DNA from 4 places in the Staphylococcus parequorum genome. Region 4 is predicted to be linked to each of the others. Evidence: predicted binding sites of a transcription regulator. Region 4 holds the regulator's gene; each other region holds the start of a gene.

Region 1 (8,125 bases), 990 kb from region 4:
GTGCCTACAAAATGGATGTGGTCAATAATTTTTTTAACTTCATTTTGTGCTGCCTGTTCTTTTTCGTTATCTGTACGGGCTGGTACAATTGTTTTAAATAGTATTTGATTTTGATGTTCATTTTCTTGGAGTGGAAAGTACATGATTTGGTTATCATTGCCAATCGTCACTGTAAGTGAAACTTCTTTTTTTAAGTCTAGAAATTGTTCGGCTACACATTCTTGTTTATCAACAAGCAACTTTGCTTCATCAATATGAGTTGCGTCTTTAACCAAAACTTGGCCTTTCCCATCATAACCACCGAAACGTGTTTTTACGATAAATGGATAACCAATGGTTTCAATTGCTTGATTCAAATCACTTGGTTCAGATAATTGAACGAATGGTGCAATTTGAGTTTGTGCTGCTTGCAATGTTTGTTTTTCAGTCAATCGGTCTTGTAGCAACTGAATTGCTTGATAGCCTTGAGGAACATTGTATTTTGAGACTAGTGTTTGCAGTTGATTAGCTGAAATGTTTTCAAATTCGTAAGTAATGACGTCCGATGATTCACCAAGTTGATTTAAAGCTTCTTGATTATCATAAGCGGCATTAATAAATTCATGGGCAACATATTGACATGGGCACGCTTGATCAGGATCAAGTACAATAACTTTAAACCCCATTTTTTGTGCAGATTGTGCCATCATTTTACCCAGCTGACCTCCGCCAATAATACCAATAGTGGAACCGAATTTTAATTTACTGAAGCTCATGTTGCATTTCACTCACTTTCTCAACTAATGATTTTTCGAAATTTTCCAAATTCTTTTCGACTTTTTTATTGCCAATGCTTAAAATCCTAGCCGCTAACACGCCTGCATTCTTGGCACCAGCTTTGCCTATTGCAGTTGTTGCTACTGGTATACCTCCAGGCATTTGAACGATAGATAATAGCGAATCTAATCCTTTTAAACTTTTTGACTCGATTGGCACCCCAATCACAGGTAATGTTGTCATTGATGCTACCATACCTGGTAAATGTGCTGCACCACCTGCTCCAGCAATAATGACGTCGTATCCTTTGTCTCTTGCTTCTTTAGAAAATTCAAACATTAATTGTGGCGTACGATGCGCTGAAACTACTTTTTTATCGTAAGGAATTTCTAATTGATCTAGCATAAGACAACTTTCTTTCATTGTCTCCCAATCTGAAGAACTCCCCATTATAACTACCACTTTCACAATGAACACCCTTTCAGAAATTTGAAATGTTACTACTATTAGATGTATATTACAGATATAGCATAACAACTAAATGATGGTTTTTCAATCAAAAATCGAACTTTAAATCAAAAAAATGATTCAATCTACGTCTTTTGGTTGTTATTCATCAAGTTTTTTATGTTAAAGTTAAGTAAAGTACACACATTGGAGGAGGATTTTTTCATGGTCGCTAAAATTTTAGACGGAAAACAAATTGCAAAAGATTACAGACAAGGTCTTAAAGATCAAGTTGAAGCATTGCAATCTAAGGGTTACACACCTAAATTATCTGTAATACTTGTAGGCAACGATGGTGCAAGTCAAAGTTATGTAAATTCTAAAAAGAAAGCAGCAGAAAAAATTGGTATGATTTCTGAAATCGTACATTTAGATGAATCAACATCTGAAGAAGACGTTCTAAACGAACTTAAACGTTTAAATGATGATGATACTGTGAGCGGTATATTAGTGCAAGTACCTTTACCAAAACAAGTAAGCGAACAAAAAGTTATAGAATCTATAGATCCAGCAAAAGATGTGGATGGCTTCCACCCTGAAAATATTGGTAAACTTTATATAGACCAACAAACTTTCGTTCCATGTACACCATTAGGTATTATGGAATTATTGAATCATGCTGACATTGATTTAGAAGGAAAAGATGCAGTTGTTATCGGACGTAGTCATATCGTAGGACAACCTGTATCTAAATTATTATTACAAAAAAATGCTTCTGTTACGATTCTTCATTCAAGAACTAAGGATATGCACAGTCATTTAAAAAATGCTGATGTCATCGTTAGTGCTGTCGGTCGTCCAGGATTAGTTACAAAAGAAGATGTCAAAGAAGGCGCAGTTGTGATTGATGTTGGTAACACGCCAGACGAAAATGGTAAATTAAAAGGTGATATTGCTTACGATGAAGTAAAAGAAGTTGCAGGTGCAATTACTCCAGTTCCTGGTGGCGTTGGCCCAATGACTATTACTATGGTTTTAAATAATACACTTATGGCGGAAAAAATGCGTAGAGGCATTGAATAGTCGTTCGAGAATGATTAGTGCGTATTGTTACTATTAATATATGAATAAAGAGAGGTTAGATTGCACTTTGTGATATCTAACCTCTCTTTTTTATATAATATTCAAGATTCAAATGCTTCAACTAAATAATACTTACACAGCAACAATTATTTTAGGTATAAATAATTCAACATGTATTTTCGATTCATCGACGTCTATTTATCGTAAAGTTGTGATAATAGATTTCAAGAAAAAGCTTCCTCTATATATTTCTAAATCTCTTTAAAAAAACTATTTCAGTTAAAATTTTGCTATATAACCTTGTGCAGTTTTGTTAAGAATAATATATTCAACTTTTTCTTCCACTGCTGCTATGCTTTCTAACTTACTATTCATTTATTATGGTGTAGATAAATGAATAAAGTCATTTTCATTAAGCCCATCATATATTATTGAAGAAACTTCACATTCATAATCTCTATTATCATCTCTTTTGACAGTATAAGTAAGTGATTTAAGTCATCTCCTACTATTAAATAGTGTCTATTACATGATAGTGTCTATTACATGACATTCCAATTTTCCACTTTCTACAATAATATATCGCTTCAATCACTTCGATAAAAAATTAACTGAGATTTTCCGACGATATCTTTTCATTTTCAATTAAACCCCCTACGCTACTTTTGAATAAAATTTAATATCATTTGAAGTTTGTTATGTCAAAATTCTCAGAACGTTCAATTTACTAAATGTTAACTGAAAATTACAGCTAGATTCAAAGTCATAAGTTATATTAGGACTATAGTACGATGTATTCTAAACTCATTTAAAGTATAGTATAGTTGAATAAAACAAATGACGGTCATACGGAGGTTAACGTTATGAACAAACTAATACAGTCATTATCAGCCATAGGCGTATCTGCTACACTTGTGTCACCTAACTTAAGTGCAGAAGCTACTGATAATTCAACACCAGAACTAAAAGGTACTAATGATACAATCATCGAAAAAGGTGACGATTACAATTTACTTAATGGTGTAAGTGCCTTTGATAAAGAAGATGGCGATTTAACTCATAAAATTACCGTTGATGGAGATATAAATACAAATAAAACTGGAAAGTACAAAGTTGAATATAAAGTTGAAGATTCAAATGGCGCTATAAAAAAATCAATACGTTATGTTGAAGTTAAGTAACACATAGATTTCATACATAGTCTCAAGAAATCGTAAATGATAACGATTATCACAGTTTTTAAGACAAAATTACTCTTTCGACTTAATTATGACACTTTTCACAAAATGTACACATAATTTTAACAAATCTTTAAAAGCCCGTCAGACATTGGTTCTGTTGGGTTTCTTTTAATTTTACAATAATTTTTTTCGCACAAACACTTGTAATAATTGCGTAATATCTTAAAATTGATGTTAAGCCCTACAATTGTAGTATTAGGAGGTCAAAAAAGTGTCAAAATTTAAGTCTTTGCTTCTACTCTTTGGCTCGCTAATTTTACTTAGTGGTTGTGAGAATGTAGAAGTTTTAAACCCAAAAGGGCCAATGGCAAGTGATACGAAGTTCTTGATTATCTATTCAATCATCTTCATGCTTGCTATAGTTGTCGCTGTAATTCTCTTGTTCACAGTCTTTCTATTCAAATATAGAATGGGCAAGACAGAGGAAACAGGAAAAATGCATCATAGTTTTTTACTTGAATCGATCTGGTTCATTATTCCAATTCTCATTGTAATTGCTATAGCCATTCCAACGGTGAAATCACTTTACATGTATGAGGAAACACCAGACAAAGAGGATGATCCAATTGTAGTTTATGCTACAAGTGCTGGTTACAAGTGGTTCTTTAGTTATCCTGAAGAAAAAATTGAAACTGTTAATCACTTAACAATACCGAAAGATCGTCCAGTTGTTTTCAAACTCCAATCAATGGATATGATGACAAGTTTCTGGATACCACAACTTGGTGGTCAGAAATACGCGATGACAGGTATGACGATGGACTGGACATTAACATCCAGTGAAGAAGGTACGTTCCGTGGACGTAACTCAAACTTCAATGGTGAAGGTTTTTCTCGTCAAACTTTCGATGTTAACTCAGTAAGTCAAAGTGAATTTAATGATTGGGTCAAAGATGCTCAAAGTAAAAAAGAGTTAGATCAAGATACATTTGATAAGCAACTTTTACCAACTACTGAAAATGAAGAATTAACTTTCAGTGGTACCCATCTAGCATTTGTTGATCCTGCAGCAGATCCTGAGTATATTTTCCACGCTTATGATCGCTACAATTACGTACAAAAAGATCCGAACTTTAACACTGAAGAAGAATTAACTGAAGATGTGTTAGATGAACCTGATCAACCTGCACGTAAACCGCAAATCACAAATGCGAACTATGAGAGACATGGTATGAAAGCCATGATTCTTGGCAACGATGAACCATACAACAGTGAATTCAAAGACGAGGAAACACATAACGTCGAGGAAATGGACAAAATCTCTAAAGGTGCTAAAGACGAAAAAGTATCTGAAATAGAGAAAAAAGAGCATGAATCTGGAGGTGGACATTAATGAATTTTCCATGGGATCAATTACTTGTTGAAGGTTCTTGGATGATTACAATGGCACAAATCGGTGCTCCATTTGGAATCATTGGACTAATCGCAGTAATTACTTATTTTAAATTATGGAAATATTTATACAGAGAATGGTTCACATCTGTCGACCATAAGAAAATCGGGGCAATGTACTTAATCTGTGCTGTATTAATGTTCGTTCGTGGTGGTATTGACGCATTAATGATGCGTACACAATTAGCGATTCCTAACAATACGTTCTTGGACTCAAATCACTATAACGAAGTTTTTAGTACACACGGTGTTATCATGATTATCTTTATGGCAATGCCTTTCATATTTGGTTTATGGAATGTCATTGTACCTTTACAAATTGGTGCTCGAGACGTTGCATTCCCTGTATTAAATAGCGTAAGTTTCTGGTTATTCTTCTCAGGTATGATTTTATTCAACTTGTCATTTATAATCGGAGGCTCACCTGCAGCTGGTTGGACTAACTATGCACCACTCGCAGGCGAATTCAGTCCCGGGCCAGGTGTCAATTATTACTTAATTGCAATACAGATTTCTGGTATCGGTACACTGATGACAGGTATTAACTTCTTCGTAACTATACTTAGAATGAAAACACCTACAATGAAATTTATGGAAATGCCAATGTTTACGGTTACTACTTTCATTACAGCTTTAATCGTTATCTTGGCTTTCCCAGTACTAACAGTAGCATTAGCACTATTTACAACCGATAATATATTCGGTACAGCATTCTTTACAGTTGCTAATGGCGGTATGCCAATGCTTTGGGCTAACTTCTTCTGGGTATGGGGGCACCCCGAAGTATACATCGTTATCCTCCCGGCATTCGGTATATACTCTGAAATCATTCCAACGTTTGCGCGTAAACGCCTATTTGGTCACCAAAGTATGGTTTGGGCGACTGCAGGTATCGCATTCTTAAGTTTCTTAGTTTGGGTTCACCATTTCTTCACAATGGGTAATGGTGCATTAATTAACTCATTCTTCTCGATTTCAACAATGCTTATTGGTATACCAACCGGTGTTAAAATATTTAACTGGTTGTTCACGCTTTACCAAGGTCGTATTACCTTTGAATCACCAATGCTATTTGCATTAGGATTCATACCTAACTTCTTAATTGGTGGGGTAACTGGTATTATGCTTTCTATGGCAGCAGCAGATTACCAATACCACAACACGTACTTCTTAGTAGCCCATTTCCACTACACATTAGTAGCGGGGGTTGTATTTGCCTGTCTAGGAGCTTTAATATTCTGGTGGCCTAAGATGACTGGATTTAAGTTGAACGAGAAATTAAATAAATGGTGTTTCTGGTTCTTTATGATCGGTTTCAACATTTGTTTCATACCTCAATTCATACTAGGTCTTGATGGTATGCCACGTCGTTTATACACTTACATGCCAGAAGATGGTTGGTGGTTACTAAACGTAATCTCAACTTTCGGTGCCCTATTAATGGCATTAGGCTTTATGTTCTTAGTCGCAAGTATTGTATACAGTTTCTTCAAAGCACCACGTGAAGCAACTGGTGATAACTGGGATGGCTTAGGTCGTACATTAGAATGGTCAACTGCAGGAGCAATGCCACCTAAATACAACTTTGCTATCACGCCAGACTGGAACGACTATGATACATTTGTTGATATGAAAGAACATGGTCGTCATTATTTAGATAACCATAATTACACAGATATCCACATGCCGAATAATACGCCAGTTGGTGTGTTCATGGGAATATTCTTCACTATTGGTGGTTTCTTCCTAGTATTTGAAACAATGCTACCGGCTATTCTTTGCTTAATTGGTATCTTTGGCACTATGATTTATCGTAGTTTCCAAGTAGATCACGGTTATCATATACCAGTTTCTGAAGTAGCTGAGACTGAAAAACGTTTACGTGAAGCACGTATAAAAGAAAAGGAGGCTGTAAGTCATGAGTCATGATGCAAACACAATTGATCAACGTTCGCATGAAGGTGAATTAAATAAGCTTGGCTTTTGGATTTTCCTTACAGCTGAATTCTCATTATTCGGGACGTTATTTGCAGCGTTACTAACACTGCAACACGGTGGCGATTATGCTGGTAAAATGACTACCGAGTTATTTGAATTACCGCTCATATTGATAATGACATTTGCTTTATTAATTAGTTCTTATACATGTGGTATTGCAATTTACTACATGAGAAAAGAGAAAGAAAAATTAATGATGATTTGGATGATTATCACTGTATTATTAGGTATCGTGTTCGTAGGTTTTGAAATCTATGAATTCACGCACTATGTACATGAGGGTGTTAATCTTTCTATTGGTTCTTATTGGTCTAGTTTCTTTATACTATTAGGAACACATGGTGCCCACGTATCGTTAGGTATCGTCTGGATTATCTGCTTATTAATTCAAGTAGCCATGCGAGGATTAAATAAAGACAATGCTCCTAAATTATTTATAGTAAGTTTATATTGGCACTTTTTAGATGTTGTATGGATCTTCATCTTCACTGCCGTATATATGATAGGGATGGTGTTTAGCGGATGAATACAATAGTAAAACACACAGTAGGTTTTATTGCCTCAATCGTTCTGACAATATTAGCAGTGTTTGTAACTTTATACACATCTATGGAACTTAACGTTAAGATTACCATCATTTTTGGTTTTGCTTTTATACAAGCTGCAGTTCAATTATTAATGTTCATGCACTTAACTGAAGGTAGAGACGGAAACTTACAAGCATTTAAAGTTATATTTGCGATTATCATTACTTTAATTACTGTTATTGGTACTTATTGGGTAATGCAAGGTGGACACTCAGCTCACTTATAATCCAAGAAAAGACTTCTCTTTTAGAGAAGTCTTTTTTTTATTATTAATTAAATGATAGAAGTTAGTTCCCGTTAAATTTTATGTTTCTTCCCTACTTTTATGCTCAATATAAATACACATTAATTTATATACAACACTTTTAAAAGAAAACAATGTAAAATGGATCCATACAATAACAAAATGATTTAGGAGGACTTAACAATTATGAAACAACCAATCATTATAGATACCGATCCTGGTATTGATGATGCCGCTGCTATAAGCATTGCGCTGAATCACCCTAACTTTGATTTACGAATGATTACGACAATTAATGGTAATGTTGGAATTGAAAAAACAACAGCGAATACATTGAAACTTAAGCAATTTTTTGCAAGTGATGTACCCGTTCATAG
Region 2 (8,125 bases), 330 kb from region 4:
GGACAAACCGCCCCGGAGCAGAATATATGTGGTTTAACAATGTAGAAACTAAGCCAGGTATTGGTTACCCAAAACGATGGGAAGACCAAAAACAGTATAAAGGTGGATGGTATTTAAATAAAAAAGGGAAACTAGAGCTTAAATCTGGTAGTAAATGGTCAAAAATAGCGTTAGGTAAAATATTTTATAATCCAGATATGCCAGTGATTAAAGACTACTATGAGCCGTGGACGTATAATTATGAACACCTTACGACAGCTAAAGCAGGTAATCATTCACCAGTCGCTAAAGCACATTCTCTAATATCAGGTGAGAAATTAGATTTGAATTGGGGACCTAACTGGGAAGATGATTTAGCAGGTGGACACGTTACTGGACCAGAAGATCCTAATATTCAACGTATTGAAGAAGATATCAAATTTAAATTCGATGAAACCTTTATGATGTACCTACCAAGATTATGCGAGCATTGTTTGAACCCGAGTTGTGTTGCTTCATGTCCTTCTGGTGCAATGTATAAACGTGACGAAGATGGGATTGTGCTAGTCGATCAAGAGGCTTGTCGTGGTTGGAGATATTGTATGACAGGTTGCCCATATAAAAAAGTTTATTTTAACTGGAAAACAAATAAAGCAGAGAAGTGTACATTTTGTTTCCCACGTATTGAAGCAGGCACGCCTACAGTATGTTCTGAAACTTGCACTGGTCGTATGAGATATTTAGGTGTTTTATTATATGATGCCGATAGAGTTGAAGAAGCGGCTAGTGCAGAAAATGAGCAAGATTTATATGAAAAACAACTCGATTTATTCTTAAATCCATATGATGAATCAGTGATTGAACAAGCGCAAAAAGATGGCGTTTCAATGGAATGGATTGAAGCAGCTCAAAATTCACCAGTTTACAAACTCGCTATTGAATATAAACTTGCGTTTCCATTGCATCCTGAATATCGCACTATGCCAATGGTTTGGTATTGTCCACCATTGAGTCCAATCATGAGTTATTTTGAAGGGCAAACGGCAACAGATGCAAATAGAAATCCTGATATGATATTCCCAGCGATTGAAGAGATGAGATTACCAATTCAATATTTAGCGAATTTATTTACTGCTGGAGATACAGAATCAATTAAAATAGCGTTGCAACGTATGGCAATTATGAGAAGTTATATGCGTGCAGAAGTGACAAACAAACCATTTGATACAGATAAATTATCAAGACTTGGATTAACTGAACGCCAAACAAAAGATATGTATCGCTTGTTAGCTATAGCGAAATATGAGGATCGCTTTGTAATTCCAACATCTCATAAAGAAGACTATATAGATACGTATCGTGCTCAAGGTAGCCAAGGTTATGGTGGAGAATACTTCGGTTCTAATTGTGAAGGATGTGGCGTACCTGTTGGTACAGCATCTGAAAAATCAGGACAAGAGATATACAATGAAAATTTCTATGGAGGGATTTTCCGTGATTAATTTAACGCAGTATTATTATTATCAAGAAACTTTTGGCTACTTAGCTCAACAGTTGGAATTTCCTGAAAAATTGACATTTCATCCGAAAACATTTGAAGAAGTGATTGATTTGAGCCATCCAGCGTATGATGATTTATTAATTTATCGTGAAAAGATGCATGAATGCAGCCTGTTGGAAATTAAACAATTGTATTCAGACACATTTGATTTTAATAAAAAGGCACCACTTTATATGACTTACAATAAATTTGATACACAAAAGGAACGTGGACAGTTACTTGCTAAATTAAAAGTACTATACGAGATGTTTGGATTGGAAATGGCAGCCAACGAATTACCAGATTTTTTACCCTTAATGCTAGAATTTTTATATATTGCACAATGGCAAAATGATCCACGCGCACAAGGAAATATTGAATTTGTCATCATGATTATTGAAGATGGTACCTATGCGATGGCACAGCAATTAAAAGAAAAAGATAGCCCATATTATTACTTGATAAAAGGCTTAAGAGCTACTTTAAAAGCGTGCATCGAACCTGTATCAGAGGTGAAGACAAATGTTTAATCAATTTTTATGGGTGATTGTACCTTATCTGTGCGTAGCTATTTTTTTCATTGGGCACATTGCACGATTTAAATTTGATCAATTTTCATGGACTGCTAAATCTAGTGAATTTATTGAAAAGAAACAATTGAAATGGGGCAGTCTCATGTTCCATTTAGGCATAATTCCCGTAGCTATGGGGCATTTTGTAGGCTTAGTTATACCTGCATCTTGGTTATCAGCAGTAGGTGTTAATGATCATTTGTATCATATAGGAGCAGTGTATATTGGGAGTATATTTGGTATAATAACTATGATAGGTATGTTGTTGCTAACCGCACGCCGTGTAACTAAAAAGAACATTAGAAAATTGAGCTCTACCTCAGATATTATTGTGAATTTTTTACTTTTATTCATTGTTTTTATGGGCTGTTATGCTACTTTAGTGACAAATGCAACGATACCAACATTTGATTATAGAGAGACAATATCAATATGGTTTAGACAACTATTTATGTTTTCTCCTGATGCTACTTTAATGACGCAAGTACCACTCACGTTTAAGATGCATATACTTCTAGGATTTGTGATTATGGCTTTTTGGCCGTTTACTAGATTAGTCCACGTATGGAGCGTGCCACTAACTTATGCAAGTCGTAGTTACATTATTTATCGAAAGCATAAAGTGTGAATGGAGGCAAAAGATTGAGCCTATTATCTTTTAATGAACAAGTGAATTATCAAGCCGTTTTAGACACGCTACGTATTGAAGAAGGTTTTGATTTTGCAGGATTGGCATTTTACAAAGATGAAAACCAATTTTCACCTATAAAATGGAATTATGTATCTGGAAGTACCAATGCTCGCTATAAACTCATTGTGCTTAGAATAGGTAAAGGGATTGCAGGAAATGTGATGAAAACAGGTAAGCGAATGGTGATAGAAGATATCAATCAATTTCTCTTACCGAGCGAAAAACATAAATATCCAATCGTATTATGTGAACGGCTAACAGCAGTGATAGCAATACCATTATGGTATGAAAATCACGTTTATGGTGTGCTATTATTAGGTCAAAGAAATAATAGACCACTACCTCAAACATGTCACTCTATTTCAATCGCAAATAAATTGGGTGTTTTTAATGAAGAAGACTAGGTGATTTTTATGAAAACGAATCAAATGGAAAATATAGACCAATTGTTAGTTCAATATTTTAATAATACAAGTGAAAAAATAGTGTTTGTTGATAAACATGGTCAAGTGATAGCGATGAATAAAGCTGCTCATGATATTATTTCACCGGATAATGACTACCAAGAAATGACTAATACGATATGTAGTCACTGTGATGGGTATACAAATGAATATGATTTACAGTCATGTACAAATTGCTTTTTAGAAGCTGAGTCAGTTGGAAATACAAGTTTTCAAGTATTTATGAAAACGACGCGTGGTACGGTTGAACCTTTTACAGCGACATATCAAACTATTGATGAAACAAAAGATATTAAAGCATTTACATTACAAAACGTTTCACCTCAAATAGAGCGTCATGATAAGATGTATCAGCGAAAAATGATGCAAAAAACGATATCTGCACAAGAAAATGAAAGAAAAAGAATCTCACGTGAATTACATGACAGTCTCGTACAAGAAATGTTAAATATCGATGTGGAATTACGATTGCTAAAATACCATAGAGAAATGCAAACTTTGGTAGATAACTCTAAGCGTATAGAAGGATTAATGTCCAAATTGATAGATGATATTCGTAATTTATCTGTTGAATTGCGACCGTCATCTTTGGATGATTTAGGTTTAGATGCAGCATTTAAAACCTATTTCAAACAAGTTGAAGCCAATTATGGCATACGCATAGAATATCATTCTAACCTAGCTTCACATCGCTTTGATAGTGAGATTGAAACAGTCGTATATCGTGTTGTTCAAGAGGCGCTGTTTAACGCAATAAAATATGCCGGTGTAGATACTGTCGATATTGATTTGCATGTAAACGATCATAAATTAATTGCAGAAATTATAGATAGAGGCAAAGGCTTTATAAAAACAGATCAACCACAAGGTACCGGACTAGGACTTTATGGTATGAATGAACGCGCAGAACTCGTCAATGCAGAAGTAAGTGTAGATACACAAATTGATAGAGGTACGATTGTTACATTAGAAGTTCCAATATAAGGGAATAAGGAGAAATTAATTTTGAGAATAGTGATAGCAGATGATCATGCTGTTGTGCGCACAGGATTTTCTATGATTTTAAACTATCAAGAAGATATGGAAGTCGTTGGGACAGCAGCTGATGGTGTAGAAGCGTACCAGAAAGTAATGGAATACAAGCCAGATGTTTTAATTATGGACTTAAGCATGCCACCGGGTGAATCAGGGCTTATTGCAACAAGTAAGATTTCTGAGAGTTTTCCAGAAACAAAGATATTGATATTAACGATGTTTGACGATGAAGAATATTTATTTCATGTATTAAGAAATGGTGCAAAAGGTTATATTTTAAAAAATGCTCCAGATGAACAGCTTTTATTGGCTATAAGAACCGTTTATCAAGGTGAAACTTACGTAGATATGAAACTCACAACATCGCTAGTAAACGAATTCGTTAACAATTCCTCTCAAGATACTCAAGCGAGTAATGATCCTTTTAAAATTTTATCTAAAAGAGAAATCGAGATTTTGCCTTTAATTGCAAAAGGCTATGGCAATAAAGACATCGCTCAAAAGTTATTTGTATCTGTTAAAACGGTGGAAGCACATAAAACACATATCATGCAAAAACTAGACTTGAAAACGAAACCTGAATTAGTTGAATATGCAATGAAGAAAAAACTAGTCGACTTTTAAATCACATAGATTCATCAATATAGTGTTAGCTCGAAAAATGATTGTCCTATTCAATCATTTTTTCGCGCTAACTTTTTTTATAAAAGATTTGTTTACTGTGCTGTGAAACCGAAATATAAAGTAATAATAATGGCTAATGAATATAGGGGAAACCACCCATTAACTTAAGGGATAATCCTTATGTTAATTTTTTCACAATAATCATAAAATGAAAGTGTAGCCAGTATTTTGTAAACAAAAAGCATTTTTTAATTCGCTTATATTACACCAGTTTTAACTTTCATAAATATTAAATAATGCCCACATTTTTAAATTATAGAGTAACTGCGAAATACTGGCTATTTAATCATTGAAATTAAATAGATGAAAATGAAGGTGAAATGAATGAACAAAGCAAGTGGTGGTTTCCAACTTAGCTTACAAACGCTAAGTCTTGTAGTTGGATTTATGGCTTGGAGTATTATATCTCCATTAATGCCTTTTATCTCCCAAGATGTTAATATCACGGGGAATCAACTTTCAATTATTTTAGCAATACCCGTTATATTAGGTTCTATTTTAAGAGTACCATTTGGATATTTAACTAATATAATTGGTGCTAAATGGGTGTTTTTCTGTAGCTTTATTATTTTATTATTTCCTATTTACTTTTTAAGCCAAGCTCAAACGCCGGGTATGTTAATGGCTTCTGGTTTCTTCTTAGGTGTTGGGGGCGCAATTTTCTCAGTTGGTGTCACTTCAATACCTAAATATTTCCCTAAAGAAAGAGTAGGACTTGCTAACGGCATTTATGGCGTGGGGAACATTGGTACTGCAATTTCTTCATTTTTAGCTCCACCTATTGCAGGTATGATTGGATGGCAAACGACAGTTAGAGGCTATTTAATTGTTATTGTATTATTTGCAATTTTAATGTTTTTACTGGGTGATGCGAATGAGAAAAAAATAAAGGTGCCACTAGTTAAGCAGTCTAAAAAATTAATGAAAGATCTTAAGCTTTATTATTTATCATTATGGTATTTTATTACATTTGGTTCTTTTGTAGCGTTTGGATTATTTTTACCGAATTTTTTAGTTCAAAACTTTAACATTAGTGAAGTAGATGCTGGTATTAGATCTGGTATCTTTATCGCGTTAGCCACTTTTTTAAGACCACTGGGTGGGATTTTAGGTGACAAATTTAATGCAGTTATTTTATTAATGATAGATTTTGTATTTATGATTATAGGCGCAATTATTTTAGGATTTTCAAGTCATATATTATTGTTTACAGTCGGTTGCTTACTTATTAGTATCTGTGCAGGTACTGGTAATGGTCTCGTATTCAAACTCGTTCCATTCTATTTTGCAAAAGAATCAGGAGCGGCGAATGGTATTGTTTCAATGATGGGTGGGCTTGGTGGTTTCTTCCCTCCAATTGTTATATCATATGTTACGATGATGACCGGTACGAGCCATTTAGCATTTATATTTTTAGCATTCTTTGGTGTTATTGGCATTATTACCATGCTACATATCGTAAAAAAAGAAAATTTGAGACTGATCTCTTAAAATAGGCAGAAATTAAAATTAAGATAACAAATAGCGCTACATTTCCATAAGTTGGTAATGTAGCGCTATTTGTTATCTATGAATGTTTAGTCTATTTCGATGTTTGATTTCGGTTGTTCTTTTTGCTCTTTTTTAGGCAATGTTACAGTGAGTAAACCATTTTCATAAGAAGCTTTGATACTACTATCATCAACATTTTCAAATGGGAATTGACGGCTCAAATCACTGTGGTTACGTTCTTGGTGTAATGCACGTTTAGTGTCGTTTTCATCTTGAACTTCGACAGTTTGTTTACCTTCAATCGTTAGTAAATTATTTTCAAATTCTAAACTAATATTTTCTTTTTTAATACCTGGAAGTTCAGCTTCAACGATATAGGCGTTGTCTAATTCTTTAATATCTGATTTAATACCCTCAGTGCCAGGAAATTGTTCGAAAATTTGTTTCCCAAAATCTCTGAATAAATCACCTGGATTTACATCGATAAACGGATTGTTAAAATTTTTATTTTCAAAAGTCATGCTACATCTCTCCTCAGCGTAGTTTAATTGTTATATTTAATCGAATCGAATGGAATTGAAGTTTAAGTAATAAAAATTATAAAATTAAGGTGAACACTTGGTTTACCTTACAAATACATTATAATAAAATAGTCAAAGAAAATCAAAGTCAAACTATTAATCATTGTATTCATATTATTTTAGCATGAAAGTTGAAATATTTTGAAATGAAACGCTAGGATGTAGAGCCTGTTTTATAACAAGTGATTGTATAGTTTAGTTTCAGGAGTAAAGTAAAATAAGTGGGGATTGTAGTAAGTAGGATTAAAAAGAGGTGAGTCGAAGATAAAAATGTTATGTATGTATTACATTGTCCCATTTAACCTCAACAAACCCCATATGAATTAAATATCTTTCGCGAAATGTTTATTAACAAATTTTTGCAGTGTATCTTTTAAATCTATAGCTTCATCTATGTCCATGTCGAATTCACTAAAAACTTTTTTTGAAACTTTTGAAAGTGGTTCTTGCACGTTTGTCCCTTTATTAGTAAGTGCAATTTGCAAGTTACGTTCGTCATCAATCTCACGAGTTCTTGTTACGTAACCTTTTTTCTCAAGTTTTTTTAACAAAGGTGTAAGTGTTCCAGAATCTAAAAAGACACGCTCACCAAGCGTCTTAATATTAATTTTTTCGTCCACCTTAATTGCGAGTAAAACGATATAACCTGTATATGTTAAATCATACTCTTTTAAATGAGAAGTATACTTCTTAATTATTTCTTTAGAAGAAACATAAAATAGAAAGCATAGTTGCTGTTCCAGGTAGCTGTCCTTTTCCTCCATTTAATCACCCCTTTTGAAATTTAACCATATTATGAACACCATTCATTGTCAAGGAACGGTTGCGCACCTCTATATATAGCTTTTTATACTATTTTTTAACTATTATCTTATTAAATAAGTAAAAATTTAATGCTATAACATTCCGCACGTCTTAATTACCTTGAATTCATATAAAGATTATAAGCTTTAAATTAATACGACTAACTTTGAAATGAGATTGAAGTATTAAATGATATTAAGAAATGTTAACTTGATGTTTGGATTAATCTGAAATATAAGGAGATTTTGTTACAAAACAGTTATAACGCTTTATAATTGTATTAT
Region 3 (8,125 bases), 160 kb from region 4:
ATGGTGAAACAGTATGATAAAGGCATGTTAGAATTTATGTCACAGGATGAATATACTAAATTAGTTTGTGATCAATTAGAAATCATTCCAAAAGAAATGATTGTTCATAGAATTACTGGTGATGGTCCGATTGATTTAATGGTAGGTCCAATGTGGAGTGTTAATAAATGGGAAGTACTGAACGAAATTGATAATGAACTAGGTCGCAGAGAATCATATCAAGGAAAACATTTTGAAAGTACGATAAAATCATGAAATTAGAACGCATTTTACCATTTGCGAAAACGTTGCTTCAACAACATATGACATCAGAAAGCATTGTCATAGATGCTACTTGTGGTAATGGCAATGACACACTTTTTCTTGCGCAACAAGTGCCTCACGGTAAAGTATATGCATTTGACATCCAAGCAGAAGCTATTAGTAATACAAAACAAAAAACTGAAGGTTATGACAATGTAATGTTGATTCAAGATAGTCATGCGCATGTAAAACAGCATATTCAAGAGATTGAAGCTGGTAAAGTGGATGCTGCCATTTTCAATTTAGGATATTTACCTAAAGGTGATAAATCGATTGTTACCCACCCTGAAAGTACATTATCAGCTATCAACTCAATTTTTGATATATTAGCTCCAGAAGGCGTCATTATATTAGTGATCTACCATGGTCATGATGAAGGTAAATTAGAACGTGATGCTGTAATTGAATATTTGTCACAGTTTGATCAAACTAAAGCACATGTATTGCAATATCAATTTATCAATCAACAGAATAACCCGCCGTTTATCTGTGCACTTGAAAAAATTTAGACTGTGAATACCTCATGAGTTCAAGATATAATTTCTTAACACAATCACGATTATTAACAATTTATTCGAAAATAAAATAAAAAAGACAAACAAAAGCCTCGGTATTTGACTACCGAGGCTTTGCTTATTCCCTATAAGTTAATGATAGATTTAAGACTAGTTTGAATGCTAGTTGATTTTGATTCAATTTCTTCTTTGAAGAAATTTAAAAGGCTTTCCCGTTGCGCTTTTAAATCTTCATTGAAATGAATGATAACTGTACGTTCGTCATTTTGTGGTCTTTCTTTAATGATCCACGCTTTTTCCACTAAATCATTATAAGTTCTTGTACGCTTATAAGATTTAATGTGCACAAAATCATCCATTTCTTTTAAAGTCATCGATCCTTCTTTCCAAAGCGTTAAAAGAATCAAAATTTCTTCTTTCGACATCTTGTACTGCTTTTGAACTTTGTTAAAGATATCTTCGATGTCATTCAACACCATTTCTAATCTTAAAACGCCATCAACATTATCAGTAAATGTCTTCCCCATAGAATAATCCCCCAATCATAGTATAAAGTTAAACATGTAAAATTAATTTATCAAAAAACATCATTCTTAGTAAATAAATTCTTCACTGAATTAACATTAGAATTTTTAATAAAATTAATCTTATATACAGTTTAAATTTAAACTATGAATTATGCAATTATATGAGATATTTTATTTTGCATTTCTTTCAAAATAGTAGCTGATTTTTCGAATAATTCGCGCTCATGGCTGTCTAGAGGCATTTCAAAAACTTTTACAGCACCTTCTTTATTTACTTGTGTTGGTACACCAATATAGACATCTTCTTGGTTGTATTCACCTTCTAAATAACTCGAAACTGTTAGTACAACATTTTGGTTATTTAAAATTGCTTTTGTAATGTGTAATAGCCCCATTGCAATCCCATAATACGTTGCACCCTTTGCTTGTATTATATCGTAGGCTGCATCACGCGTATTTGTAAAAATCTCTTCAACCCTGTGTTGTTTTTCAGGGTCATCTTTTAAAAATTGATATAAAGATTGACCGGCTATATTAGCTTGAGACCATACCGCTAATTCTGAATCGCCATGTTCACCGATGATTTGACCATGCACACTACCTGGTGAAACGCCAAATTCTTCAGCTAATTCATATTTAAAACGTGCTGTATCTAAAATTGTCCCAGAGCCTATCACTTTTTCTTTCGGTAAACCAGATACTTTGTATGTCACATATGTTAAGACATCTACCGGATTGGTTGCAATTAAGAAAATACCATCAAATCCAGATTTCATAACTTCAGAAACAATTCCTTTAAAAATTTGGGTGTTTTTTTCGATAAGATCTAAGCGTGTTTCACCTGGTTTTTGAGCTGCTCCAGCAGTAATAACTACTAAATCTGCATTTGTACATTCATTATATGCGCCTGCTTTGATTTTCACTGGTGAATCACCATATGGCGCACCGTGATTTAAATCCATGACGTCGCCTTTAACTTTTTCTTCGTCTAAATCAATAATTACTAATTCATCAGCAACACCTTGAGCTACTAACGCAAAAGCATAACTTGAACCTACTGCCCCATCACCTATTAAAACTACTTTATTATTTTTAATTTGTTTCATTATATGACGCTCCTCACGTATTCAATCATTTAGTTAATGTTTGTGATTTATTTCACAATATAAATATAACAGTATTTCATAAGTTTTTCAATAACTTTGTTATTTTTTTCACAATATTATTTTGTTAATCTTTCTAATAGATTTACATACACCATACTTCTGATAATTTTATAAAAAAAAGCATCAGATAACATTTAAAGTTTTCCGATGCTTTTCTTACTCTATTTTAGTATAAGGGTTCTTTTAATTAAGATACTTCATGTTCATCATGAACGATAAAGCCATTATTGCTAGCACTATTATTTAAAAATGCCAAAATATATCTCATTACTTCATCTCTTTCAGGTTCATTATGTACCTCATGATAAAGTCCTTCCCATGCTTTGAAATATAATTCTTCGGTTGTGACTTTGTCTTTAATTAATTCCATTGTTGATACATCTGCAACTTGATCTTCTAGACCATACATTAACAATAGTGGTAATGGTTTAATATCAGTTAAATGTGTTACCGTTTCTTTCATAATTTCTATGATTTGTTTATACCAATGATAAGTTACTTTTTGCAACATCAACTGGTCATTTTTTGTTTCTTCAATTACTTCTTCGTTTCGTGTTAAGTCTTCAACTGTAATCCCTACTTTAAATCTTGTATCTTTAGCTACTTTACCTATATTTGAAATTATTTTGTCTTTACGAGATTTATTACTCTTTTTAAATTCTAAAAGTGGAGATAAAAGCATCAAACCTTCAATTGGTACTTCTACTTTTTCAAGTAAATTAAGTGTAATTAAACCACCTAAACCGACACCTAACACGTAAGTAGGTATTTTATACTCATTCGCTATTCTAATCCACTCTAGAATATGCTCATGATATACATCAAAACTGTCAATTTGACCTTTGTTAGAACGTGACGTTTGCCCTTGTCCAGGTAAATCGCCCATAATAACATGATATCCATTTCGGCGAAGCATCGTAATTACATATGCGTATCTTCCCGTATGTTCAAGCATGTTATGTGCAATTACAACGACACCTTTAGCTTCCTTTTCGGTTTCCCATTTCCACATAATACATACTTCCCCTTCTCGTTAAATTTCATTATATTTATTGTATCAAAATACGATGTACTTTTTCCATTTTAAAGATAACCATAGACGCGAAAAACTCAATTTGTTTTAAAAATTAAAAGCATCTTATAATCAACACTTTATCATAAGTGTATTTAATAAAATAAAGTGTAATATATTCTATTGTAAACGATTTCATTCCCTTTAGATTCATGCTACACTTATATTGAAAGATCAGCTGTAAGCAGAATGGGAGGAATTAATATGCCAATTGTGAAAAATTTTTTTATCGGGTTATCTAACAACCCTTTTTTAAATAAGAGTGCTAAGGAAATCGGTCCAATGCTCGGTGCTAATAAAGTGGTTGCCGGCAATACAATCGAAGCCTTATTAAACACAATTGAACGTCTAAACAGCAAGGGAATTACAGTTACTGTAGATTGCCTTGGAGAATTTGTTGTAACTGAAGGTGAAGCAATTCAATCAAAAGATCAAATATTAGAAGTGATGTATGCTATTTATAATCATAGCTTAGATGGTCACATGTCTATTAAATTAAGCCAGTTAGGCTCTGAATTTGATTTAGATCTTGCTTATCGCAATCTACGTGAAATATTATTAAAAGCGAATGAGTTTAATAATATGCATATTAATATCGATACTGAAAAGTATGATAGTTTATTTGACATCACGCAAGTGTTAGACCGTTTAAAAGGTGAATTCAAAAATGTAGGTACCGTAATTCAAGGTTATTTATATGAAGCTGATACACTTGTAGAAAAATATCCGGAATTACGATTGCGCATGGTTAAAGGCGCATATAAAGAAATTGATACAATAGCTTATCAAACTAAAGAAGACATTGACGAAAATTACATACGTTTAATTGAAAAAAGACTATTAAACGCTAAAAATGTAACTTCAATTGCCACTCATGATGATAAAGTTATTACACATATAAAACAATTTATCAAAGATAATAATATTGAAAAAAATCAGTACGAATTTCAAATGTTATATGGTTTCCGTACTGATTTAGCAGAGAAAATAGCTGGTGAAGGTAACAATTTCTGTATTTATGTACCATATGGGGATGATTGGTTTAGTTACTTTATGAGACGACTAGCTGAACGACCTCAAAATTTAAATTTAATGTTTAAAGAGTTAATGAAACCCGAAGTAATGAAAAAAGCGGGTATCGTTACAGGTGTAGTTGCAGCCTTTGGAGCAGCTAGTGCTTTAGTATATCGTCTTTTAAAAAAATAATCTTTAACAAAAAAGAATTGGACAATAACGATTTCGTTAAGTCCAATTCTTTTTATTTTAGTAGAAACACCTATAGCCTTTATAAAAAAGTTAGTGCTTCAGTCTGGTTCTATTATATTTCTTTTAATAAATTAGCCATTTCTATTGCACTAATTGCTGCATCTGCACCTTTATTACCTGCTTTTGTGCCGGCACGTTCTATTGCTTGTTCAATATTTTCAGTTGTCACAACACCGAAGATAACTGGTGTATCAGCAATATCATTTGCCTTAGAAACACCTTTCGCCACTTCATTACAAACATAATCATAATGAGAAGTAGATCCTCTTATTACACAACCTAAAGTGATTACAGCATCATATTCACCTTTTTGAGCTAATTTTTTAGCTACTAATGGAATTTCAAATGCACCTGGTACATATGCTACATCAATGTTTTCTTTCGGTACTTCATGTCGCACTAAAGTATCTTTAGCCCCGTCCAATAAACGATTTGTAATAAAATCATTAAACCTACTTACCACAATTGCTACTTTTAAATCTGAACCTATTAATTTACCTTCAAAATTCATCTTATTGCCCTCCTATATTAAATGACCCATTTTTTCTTTTTTTGTATCCATATAATCTTGATTAAATTTATTTGTTGGAACTACTAGCTCAATTCTTTTCGCAATATTTACACCATAAGTTTCTAGACTTTCGAATTTTTTGGGATTATTGCTTAACAAATTCACGCTTTCAATACCAAAATACTTTAAAATTTTTGCGGCGTCTTTATAATCTCTCAAATCTTCGTCGAAACCTAAAGCAATATTAGCTGTCACAGTATCATAACCTTGTTCAATAAGTTCATATGCTTTTAACTTATTAATTAAACCAATACCTCTACCTTCTTGAGGTAAATATAAAATAATGCCACCATGTTCACTTATATATTTCATAGAAGCTTCAAGTTGTTCTCCACAATCACATCTTTGACTATGAAAAATATCTCCTGTCAGACAAGAAGAATGAATACGCACATTCTCAGTTTTCTTTATGTCTCCACTTACAATCGCCACAAGTTCTTCGTCACTCGTCTGTGAAGTAAAACCATACATATCAAACTTACCATGTTTAGTAGGCATTTTTACTTTTGCTTTTGCTTCTAACTTAGATGTGAGTGATTTTCTATATGTTTCTAAATCTTCAATAGAAATCATTACAAGCTCATGCTTTTCCTTAAATGCTTCTAATTCTTCACCTTTAGCCATTGAACCATCTTCATTCATAATTTCACAAATTAATGCTGCTGGCTTTGCTCCTGTTAGTTTTGCTAAATCTACAGATGCTTCTGTATGACCACGTCTTTCTAACACACCATTATCTTGTGCAATTAACGGAAATAAGTGACCTGGTTTATTAAAATCACTAGCTGTTGCATTTTCTTCTATCAACGCTTTTGCTGTCATTGTTCTTTCTCCAGCACTAATACCTGTCGTCGTATTAATATGATCGACACTCACAGTAAACTCTGTACCATAAACATCAGAGTTATGACTCACCATTGGATTGAGTTCTAATTTTCTGGCTATATCTTTGCTAATTGGTGCACAGATGAGTCCTCTACCATATTTCGCCATGAAATTAACGGTATTATCTTGCATCCATTCTGTCACAGCTACTAGGTCGCCTTCGTTCTCTCTGTTTTCATCATCAACGACCACAATACTTTTACCTTTTTTAAGCTCCGCAAGCGCTGTATCTATACTATCTAATTTCATACTACCCCTCCTAAAATCCAAATGCTCTAAGTTTTTCGGTGCTTAATCCTGATTCATTATTACTGACAATTCTCTCTACATATTTGAATAACATATCAGTTTCAATATGGACCGGATCGCCTACACGTTTTTGATTTAAAATAGTGGATCTTCGCGTTTCAGGAATGAGATGAATGTCGAATTCAGCATCTTTTAATTGAAAAATAGTTAAACTTACGCCATCTACAGTTATGGATCCTTGTGGCACCATTTGTTTAATAAGTGTAGTAGTAGGCTTTATTGTTACAATTTTAGAATTATCTGATGCTTGTATACGTGTAATCTTAGCTACTTCATCTACATGCCCGAGCACAAAGTGCCCTCCAAAACGACCTTGACCACTCATCGCTCTTTCTAAATTCACTTCTGCAGATTGGTTTAAATGATTTAGATAAGTCTTATTTTCTGTACCTTTAATTACTTGTACTGAAAACGAATGCTTATTAAAATCAACAACAGTTAAACATGCGCCATTCACACTTATAGAATCTCCTATATGCATGTCTGATAAGATGGTCTCGCAATCAATTGTTAAGTTAACTACAGATTGTTGTGTCGTTATTTTTTTAATCGTGCCTATTTCTTCAACAATACCGGTAAACATGATTATTCACTTCTTTCGCAACTCTAATTTAATGTTTTGCTCAAGCATTTGGGAATTAACAATTTCGAATTGTGGTACTTCTGATAATCTAAAAATGTTTTTAGTTTGATAAAATTGATAATTACCAGAACCACCTATAATTTTCGGGGCATAATATAAGATAAGTTCATTCGTATATTGAGATTGTAGAAATGCTGAAGATACGGTTGGACCCGCTTCTACTAACAATTTCCCAATTCCCTTTTGATATAAATCTATTAAAATATTTTCAATTGAACAATCAGTTAAAATAATAATTTCTACATGTTCAATATCTGTTTTCAAGTTTTTATTTTGTGTATAAATCCAAATAGGTGTATTAGCATTTTTAAACATGTCTAATTCAAAATCAATTTGGCCTGATTGCGATAAAATCACTTTTATTGGATGCTTACCTTCCTCAATTCGTGTTGTATATTGAGGGTTATCTGCATCTAACGTGCCTCTACCTGTAAGTACAGCATCATGCGTATGACGTAAGTTGAATACATCATGCTTAACGGCTGTATTCGTAATCCATTTACTTTCACCTTCATCAGTGGCCTGTTTACCGTCTAAACTACAAGCTACTTTAACTGTCACTTCAGGAACCTCTTTACTTTTGCTTATAAAGAAGTCTTTGTACAAGTGTTCTGCTTCTGCATTATGACGAAATTCAACTTCTACTCCTGCATGTTGTAATATTTCGTCACCGTTAGACGCTAAAGTCGTATCTTTTACAGCATATATGACTTTCTTTATGCCAAAATCAATAATTTTATTTACACAAGGTGGCGTTGAACCAAAATGTGTACATGGCTCTAATGAGATAAAAATGGTACCATCTTTAGCTTCATCTTGTGCCATATCTAACGCTTGTACTTCAGCATGTTTATCGCCCTTTTTTAAG
Region 4 (8,125 bases):
TGTCCAAGTCATAAACTTTATTTGCAAGTTCGTTTATAAAATAGCGATCATGTGACACAAATAAGATTGTGCCTTTAAAATCTGACAACGCTTGTTCAAGCATCTCTTTAGAGTCTATGTCTAGATGGTTAGTTGGTTCATCTAAAATAAGCACATTATTGCGCTCTAGCATCAGTAGAGCAAGTTGAAGACGCGCTTTTTCTCCACCAGACAAGTCATTGATGATTTTTTTGACGTCATCTTGTACAAATAAGAAACGACCTAAGACAGCGCGAATATCTTTTTCATTCATTGTTGGATATTGGTCCCATAAATAATCAAGGATTGTTTTGTTTGATTTAAATTCAGCTTGTTTTTGATCGTAATAACCAACTTTTAAATTTGCACCTGTAGTAATTTCTCCACTGATCTTTTGTTGGAGACCAGCGACTGTTTTGATTAAAGTAGACTTTCCAATACCATTAGGACCAATGATTGCAATATGGTCTCCTTTGGTGGCTTCGATATTAATGCCTTTTGTTATGGCTTCTTCATATCCAATTTCTAGATTTTTAATATGAAATACATCGTTTCCAGTATTTCTATCAAAATCGAATTGAATATTGGCGCTTTTAGCATCAATCATAGGTTTGTTAACTCTTTCCATTTTTTCCAACATTTTCCTTCGACTTTTTGCCATGCCCGTAGTTGAAGCACGAGCGATGTTTTTTTCTACGAATGTTTCAAGTTTTTTAATTTCAGCTTGTTGACTTTCATATTCTTGCATACGTTTTTCATAATATTTATCTCTTTGCGCTATGAATTGTCCATAGTTACCTACGTAATGTTGTACATCGCCGAGCGCAACGTCATAAATTTGATTGACAATTTTATCTAAGAAATATCTATCGTGACTAATAATAACGATAGCGCCTTTGAAATAATTAAGGTAACTTTCCAACCATTGAGTTGTTTCCATATCTAAATGGTTTGTAGGTTCATCAAGTAATAGCAAATCAGGTTCGCTAAGTAACATCTGGGCTAAAGATAACCTGGTCTTTTGACCGCCACTAAAATCATTAATAGGACGATTAAAATCCGCTTCACTAAAATTCAAACCGTGCAGTACAGTTTTAATTTTACTTTCATATTGGTAACCTTCTTGTTGTTCAAATTGATTAGATAAAGATTCATAGCGATCGATGTGTGTCTTATATGACTCAGTATCATATTCATCAGCATGTTGCGCTAACCAATCTGTCTCAAATTTCATTTCTGATTCTAATTTTTTCATACTTTCAAATGGTTTCGACATTTCATCAAAAACAGTTTGATTCGTATTTAAAGTCATTTGTTGTGTTAGATAACCAAGCTTGAGATTTTTGCTTTTTGAAACTTGACCGCTATCATATGTCTCGACGCCAGCAATGATTTTCATTAAAGTAGATTTTCCGGCACCATTACGTCCTACGATACCAATACGTTCACCAGTTTTAACTTCAAAATCTACATTATTAAAAATATCTTCTCCGTCGAATGATTTAGTTAAGTCATTGAGTTGTAATAATATCATCCAATTTGCACCTCTCTATTCATTATCATTCTACAGTATTCAACGCGTGGTTAAAACTATCATTGTTTATTTTTATTATTCAATAATGTATAATGTTGTAGTGATTATAAGATAAATCAGCAATAGATAATGAAATAGGGGGACATGATCTTGGCTAATCAAAGCGAAAAGATTCCTCGTGCCACATTGAAACGTTTACCGTTGTATTATAGATTCGTCAATACTTTGAAATCTAAAGGCATAGATAGAGTTAATTCAAAAACTATAAGTGAGGGCTTGAACATTGATTCTGCAACGATTCGTCGTGATTTTTCATATTTTGGTGAATTAGGCAAGAAAGGCTATGGCTATAATATAGATAGCTTATTACATTTTTTTAAAAATGAGATAAGTGAAAATGACGAGATAAAAATTGCAATTGTAGGTGTTGGGAATTTAGGGAAAGCATTATTAACATACAATTTCTCAATACATGATGAGATGACAATAACGGAAGCTTTTGATATACGAGATGAAATTATAGGGACGCAAATAGGGAAAGTAACAGTCAGTCCGTTTGATAAAATTACGGATATATTAGCACAAGAACATATTGATGTAGTGATTTTAACTACACCTGAAGAAGTAGCGCAGCACGTTGCTGACACTTTAGTAAAAACAGGTGTAAAAGGTATTTTAAACTTTACACCAAGTCGTGTTCTGACACCATCGGATGTTCAGGTACATCATATTGATTTAGGTATTGAATTACAATCTTTACTCTTCTTTATGAAAAATTATAGTAACAAATAAAGCGTATGAAAATAGGCTAGCTTTTTTATTTACACGAGACACACGTTAGGTGGTGAGTGTTTAAAAAAGCTAGTTTTTGTATTTAGTTATATGATTACTACCAACTACAGTTATTTTGACAATTAACACTTTATAAAATATGAGCAAACGGGCTTGATATTTAATGGAAAGTTTAATATGATAAATCATATTGATTTTATCGGGAAAGAGGTAATAATATGACGTGGTTAGTAATCAGTGGACTGATTGTTGGTGCGCTTTTAGGCTTTGTTATGCAAAGAACGCGATTTTGTTTAGCTGGTGGATTTAGAGATATGTACGTTCAAAAAAGCAATAAAATGTTTTATGCATTATTAATTGCAATTTCCGTACAAAGTATTGGGTTATTAATTTTAACATCAACAGGCTTAGTAGAAATTCCAGAATCTACGTATCCAATTATCGGAACAGTAATAGGTTCATTTATTTTTGGTATTGGTATTATTTTATCTGGAGGTTGTGCTACAGGTACGTGGTATAGAGCTGGAGAAGGTTTAATAGGAAGCTGGATGGCACTTATTGCTTATGGCTTCACTGCAGCGGCAACAAAATATGGTTTGTTGTTACCATTAATGAATGGTGTGAACAAACCAACAAATGTTAATGCAAGTATGTCACAAACGACTGGTATACCAACATGGATTTGGGTCGCGTTACTTACAATCATCACAATTCTTCTTGTTGTAAAAACGTTACGTAAACCAAAACCTAAATTTGCTATACCAAAATTAAAGCAAAAATATACAGGTATAAGACACTATTTATTCGAGAAAAAATATCACCCGTTTGTTGCAGCAATTGCTGTTGGGCTAATTGCATTACTCGCATGGCCTGTAAGTGAATCAACAGGTAGAATGTCTGGTCTTGGTATTACAACACCATCTGCAAATATAGTTCAATTCTTTGTAACTGGTGACTTGAAATTGATAGACTGGGGTGTATTCCTTGTTCTAGGTATATTCGTTGGTTCTTATATTGCTGCGAAAGGTGCTAAAGAATTCAAATGGAGAATGCCTGATAAAAAGACAATACGCAATAGCGTTATCGGTGGCGTATGTATGGGATTTGGCGCTTCTGTAGCTGGCGGTTGTTCAATAGGTAACGGTTTAGTAGAAACTGCAGCGATGTCATGGAAAGGTTGGATTGCACTTGCGTCTATGATTTTGGGAGCTTGGTTTATGAGTTACTTTATATTTATAAAACCTATGAAAAAAGCGCAACGCCAACAAGCTAGTGAAAATACGGTCTCAACACAAACTCAAACGACTTAAATATATTAGGGAGGAATTTAATTATGGTACATGAATTAGGTACGGTAGGAATGGTTTGTCCATTTCCACTAATAGAAGCACAAAAGAAAATGGAAACAATGGATAACGGTGAAGAATTGAAAATAGACTTTGACTGTACTCAGGCAACAGAGGCACTACCTAATTGGGCAGCTGAAAAAGGATATCGGATAACAAACTATGAACAATTAGATGATGCTTCTTGGACAATTACAATTCAAAAAGCTGAATAAATGAAAGATCAACCAACTTGCTATTATTAGGTTAAAACACCTAAGGTATCAGGTTGGTTTTTATTTTAAATAGTATTTAAAGCGATTGCAATATGATAGAATTAATCATATTGAGAATAGCTTATTGATGAGAGTGAGAGAATATGAAAAATATATCTGATATTGCAAAAATTGCTGGCGTATCGAAGAGTACAGTTTCAAGATATCTTAATAATGGCTCGGTAAGTTTAAAAACTAAGCAGAAGTTGGATAAAATTATTCAAGAAAATGATTACCAACCAAATCAGTTTGCACAAAGTCTACGAGCGCATAGAACCAATATGATAGGGGCAATCATACCTAGAATGAACTCTTACGCTGTAGATGAAACAATCAAAGGTGTGAAGACAGTTTGTGATGATTTGAACTATAGATTATTGCTAAATTATACAAATATCGATACAGAACTGGAAATTGATGCTCTAGAAACGTTTTATAGAAGTAAAGTCGATGGCATTATTTTAATGGCTACAGAAATTACAGATAGACATATGGAAGTGATTAATAAAATTGATGTTCCTGTTATCATTGTCGGTCAAGAACATAAGGACTTGCACAGTATCATTCATAATGATTTTCATGCAGGTTATATGGTAGGGGAGGCGCTCGGATTAAAGGGATTTAAAAGTATCCAATTTTTTGGAGTTACAGAAACTGATATAGCTGTTGGTATACATAGAAAAAAAGGCTTGATCAGTGGCTTAGCGAAATATAATGTCAAACCACATATTTCGCAAACCTCATTTAATTACAATGAAGCAATGATCGATGTATCAAAAATATTGCAAGCTCAAGCTAATTATGACGCAGTTGTGGGAGCCACAGATTCTATCGCATTAGCTGCACATAAAGTGATCTCAGAAGATGCTACGCAAAATGAGGACAAGTTTATCGTAGGCTTTGGTGGTGATCCAGTTACGGAAATTGTCTCGCCTTCAATTCATACAGTTAATTATCATTTTGAATTTGCTGGTGAAGTAGCAATGAGTAAACTCAATCAACTGATTCAACATCAATCAATAGAGCAGCGTATCATTATTGATGTGAGTCTTTCATTTAAAAATTGAGTGAAGCATGATATTATATAATGAAATGTAATGGAACCGGTACCATTATGTAAAATAAAGTTTGAATATTGATAGTAGGAGGAACACAGTAATGGCTGAGTGGACAAGAGATGAACGTTATCAAAGATATGAAGACGTTGATCAGCAAACATTAGATGATTTAACACTTCAAGTTAATCAATCTAAGTATAGACAAACGTTTCATTTACAACCTAAAACAGGATTATTAAACGATCCTAACGGACTGATATATTACGATGGAACTTATTATATATCACATCAATGGTTTCCGTTAGGACCTGTTCATGGTTTGAAATATTGGTATACATATACAAGTAAAGATTTAGTACATTTTGAAGATATGGGCGCATCATTAAAGCCAGATACGAAAGATGATAGCCATGGCGTTTATAGTGGTAGTGCATTTGAATATAATAACCATATGTATTATATGTACACTGCAAATCATCGTGATGAGGATTGGAATAGAATTTCCACTCAACATATTGCAAAAGTAAATGCACAAGGTGAAGTTAAAAAGTTTCCTAAAGCCGTCATTGCTGAACCGCCATTTGGCTATACTCAGCATTTCAGAGATCCTAAAGTATTTTCAAATGATGGTATCTATTATGCTGTCATTGGAGCTCAAAATGAACAAGGTCAAGGTAGAGTGATTCAATATCGTTCAACGGATATTGTGAATTGGGAATTTCAAGGCGAAGTTCATACGAATCTAGATTCATTTGGTTATATGTGGGAATGTCCGGATTACTTTAATTTGGATGGATATGACATGTTGTTATTTTGTCCACAAGGTATTGATGAAGAAGGTGAACGCTTTAAAAATATCTATCAATCAGGGTATATTATGGGACAATACGACATTGATAATTTAACAATGAATCATGGCGACTTTTTTGAACTTGACCACGGATTTGATTTTTATGCGCCACAAACATTTATAGATGAACATGGACAGCGGGTATTAATTGGCTGGATGGGGTTGCCGGAAATTAATTATCCATCTGATGTTGACGGATGGGCACATTGTCTAACTATTCCACGTGTACTATCGATTGAAGCAGGTAATTTAAAACAACGACCTGCAAAATCCCTTGAACAATTAAGAACAAATAAAGAAACAGCACTAGGATATGCGAATAAATTCACGAGACAATTGTATCCATATGAAGGAAGACAATATGAATTGATTATCGATATTTTAGAAAACGATTCAACTGAAGTATATTTTGAAGTGCGTACGTCTAAAACACAAACAACACTGATTACTTATAATAAGAAAGAACAAAAGTTAACGTTAGATCGTAGTGAAAGTGGTTTGTTACCAGACCCAGTCGACAGTACAACAAGAACAACCTATCTGGATACGCCATTGACACAGTTACAATTATTTATAGATACATCGAGTGTCGAAATATTCTGCAACGATGGTGAACGTGTCATGACTTCTAGAATTTTTACAGATGATGAAGCTACAGGAATTAAAACATCAACAGAATCTGGTCAAGTATATTTAAAATTCACAAAATATGATTTAAAGGATGAGGAAGTATGAAACGACTACTTGCTATAGGTGAAGCGTTAATCGATTTTATACCTAATACGACAGACTCTAAATTAAAAGATGTTGAAGGGTTTTCGCGCCAAGTGGGAGGCGCACCCTGTAACGTTGCATGTACGACCACTAAATTAGGTGGCAAAGCTGAAATGATTACTCAATTAGGGAATGATGCATTTGGTGATTTAATAGTTGAAACGTTAGAAAATTTAGATGTCGGTACACAGTATTTAAAACGTACAGACGAGGCTAATACGGCATTAGCTTTTGTAAGCTTAACCAAAGACGGTGAAAGAGACTTTTCCTTTTATCGTAAACCTTCTGCTGATATGCTGTACCAAACTGAAGCAGTAGCAGGAATTGATGTAATGGAAAACGATGTGCTACATTTTTGTTCGGTGGATTTAGTAGAAAGTCCTATGAAATATGCACACAAAGCATTGATTGATAAAGTTAAAGTAGCAGGGGGAACAGTTGTATTTGATCCCAATGTTCGCTTGCCATTGTGGGATAGTGAAGATGCATGTAAAGAAGCAATACAATCATTTATTCCGTTAGCAAATATTGTTAAAATTTCTGATGAAGAATTGACGTTTGTTACAGGTCAGAGTGACGAAGCACAAGCAATTCAATGGTTATTTCAAGGTGATGTAGAAGCGGTTATTTATACTAAAGGTGCTGCCGGAGCTATGATATATTTGAAGGACGGTACAGTTATTACGCATCAAGGGTTTAAAGTACAGCCGATTGATACGACAGGTGCCGGAGATGCTTTTATTGGAGCTTTGATTAGTAGAATCGTAACCTCGAATACAAATGATATAAATCAATTGTTGAAAAATGAAGGTCAAAGTATTTTAGAATTTAGTAATTATGTAGCAGCAATGGTTACTACAAAATATGGCGCTATAGAGAGTATTCCAAATTTAAGTGAAGTAAATAAAGCGTTAACTAAACAGTAAAAAAAAGACTTAGCATAATTTGCTAAGTCTCAGAGTGTCGACAAAGTCTCCGACTTTGTTGGCACTTTTTTTGTGCACGCTTTCCGCGGGCACAGCCTCAGCCTGTAGTCTTCGGCTAGTGCTTTTCCCGCAGGAGTCGGCACAAATTACTGCCATTTTTTAAACAAAAATAATATAATATATTTAAATTAAACAGTGGTGGTGTTTGTAATGTTGAATAAATCAATCGATAAAAGAGATCAATATGAAATGATTTCAATATCGGAATTAGTTCCTAGTAATCACTTATTACGTAGAGTAGATAGTATATTAGGTTTAAATTTCATTTATGAACTTGTCGAAGACAAGTATTGTCTTGATAATGGAAGACCATCAATTGATCCTGTAATTTTAGTTAAGATATTACTTATTCAAAGATTATTTGGAATAAAGTCAATGAGACAAACGATAAAAGAAATAGAAACGAACGTAGCTTACCGTTGGTATTTAGGTTATAGCTTTTTAGATAAAGTACCTCATTTCGGTACATTTAGTAAAAACTATACACGTCGTTTTCATGATACAGATTTATTT

Evidence for each region. Region 4 encodes Rex, which represses fermentation and respiration genes when NADH is low (regulators of the CRP and FNR family bind a similar motif). Its sites were predicted from a motif close to TTGTGAAATATTTCACAA; they were not measured.
Region 1: the regulator Rex is predicted to act here: its motif matches at 3,554-3,571, upstream of qoxA (cytochrome aa3 quinol oxidase subunit II).
Region 2: the regulator Rex is predicted to act here: its motif matches at 5,086-5,103, upstream of AAA453_RS04410 (nitrate/nitrite transporter).
Region 3: the regulator Rex is predicted to act here: its motif matches at 2,492-2,509, upstream of AAA453_RS07075 (L-lactate dehydrogenase).

What each region holds. Positions count from the first base shown of each region.
Region 1 is NZ_CP150682.1:2,274,206-2,282,330, forward strand. It holds gene purK (5-(carboxyamino)imidazole ribonucleotide synthase) at 1-755, opposite strand, end outside; gene purE (5-(carboxyamino)imidazole ribonucleotide mutase) at 742-1,224, opposite strand; gene folD (bifunctional methylenetetrahydrofolate dehydrogenase/methenyltetrahydrofolate cyclohydrolase FolD) at 1,429-2,286, shown strand; gene AAA453_RS11190 (immunoglobulin-like domain-containing protein) at 3,150-3,467, shown strand; gene qoxA (cytochrome aa3 quinol oxidase subunit II) at 3,739-4,860, shown strand; gene qoxB (cytochrome aa3 quinol oxidase subunit I) at 4,860-6,848, shown strand; gene qoxC (cytochrome aa3 quinol oxidase subunit III) at 6,838-7,443, shown strand; gene qoxD (cytochrome aa3 quinol oxidase subunit IV) at 7,440-7,730, shown strand; gene rihC (ribonucleoside hydrolase RihC) at 7,935-8,125, shown strand, end outside.
Region 2 is NZ_CP150682.1:953,065-961,189, forward strand. It holds gene narH (nitrate reductase subunit beta) at 1-1,481, shown strand, start outside; gene narJ (nitrate reductase molybdenum cofactor assembly chaperone) at 1,474-2,049, shown strand; gene narI (respiratory nitrate reductase subunit gamma) at 2,042-2,719, shown strand; gene nreA (nitrate respiration regulation accessory nitrate sensor NreA) at 2,734-3,186, shown strand; gene AAA453_RS04400 (sensor histidine kinase) at 3,196-4,230, shown strand; gene nreC (nitrate respiration regulation response regulator NreC) at 4,252-4,905, shown strand; gene AAA453_RS04410 (nitrate/nitrite transporter) at 5,290-6,456, shown strand; gene AAA453_RS04415 (Hsp20/alpha crystallin family protein) at 6,543-6,977, opposite strand; gene AAA453_RS04420 (MarR family winged helix-turn-helix transcriptional regulator) at 7,361-7,801, opposite strand.
Region 3 is NZ_CP150682.1:1,444,325-1,452,449, reverse strand. It holds gene AAA453_RS07090 (TIGR01212 family radical SAM protein) at 1-255, shown strand, start outside; gene AAA453_RS07085 (tRNA (mnm(5)s(2)U34)-methyltransferase) at 252-812, shown strand; gene AAA453_RS07080 (transcriptional regulator, SarA/Rot family) at 944-1,345, opposite strand; gene AAA453_RS07075 (L-lactate dehydrogenase) at 1,495-2,451, opposite strand; gene AAA453_RS07070 (alpha/beta fold hydrolase) at 2,699-3,523, opposite strand; gene AAA453_RS07065 (proline dehydrogenase family protein) at 3,788-4,789, shown strand; gene ribH (6,7-dimethyl-8-ribityllumazine synthase) at 4,902-5,360, opposite strand; gene AAA453_RS07055 (bifunctional 3,4-dihydroxy-2-butanone-4-phosphate synthase/GTP cyclohydrolase II) at 5,373-6,554, opposite strand; gene ribE (riboflavin synthase) at 6,565-7,197, opposite strand; gene ribD (bifunctional diaminohydroxyphosphoribosylaminopyrimidine deaminase/5-amino-6-(5-phosphoribosylamino)uracil reductase RibD) at 7,204-8,125, opposite strand, start outside.
Region 4 is NZ_CP150682.1:1,286,387-1,294,511, forward strand. It holds gene AAA453_RS06080 (ABC-F family ATP-binding cassette domain-containing protein) at 1-1,552, opposite strand, end outside; gene AAA453_RS06085 (redox-sensing transcriptional repressor Rex) at 1,697-2,344, shown strand; gene AAA453_RS06090 (YeeE/YedE family protein) at 2,563-3,654, shown strand; gene AAA453_RS06095 (sulfurtransferase TusA family protein) at 3,678-3,905, shown strand; gene AAA453_RS06100 (LacI family DNA-binding transcriptional regulator) at 4,049-5,011, shown strand; gene AAA453_RS06105 (sucrose-6-phosphate hydrolase) at 5,103-6,587, shown strand; gene AAA453_RS06110 (carbohydrate kinase family protein) at 6,584-7,552, shown strand; gene AAA453_RS06115 (IS1182 family transposase) at 7,763-8,125, shown strand, end outside.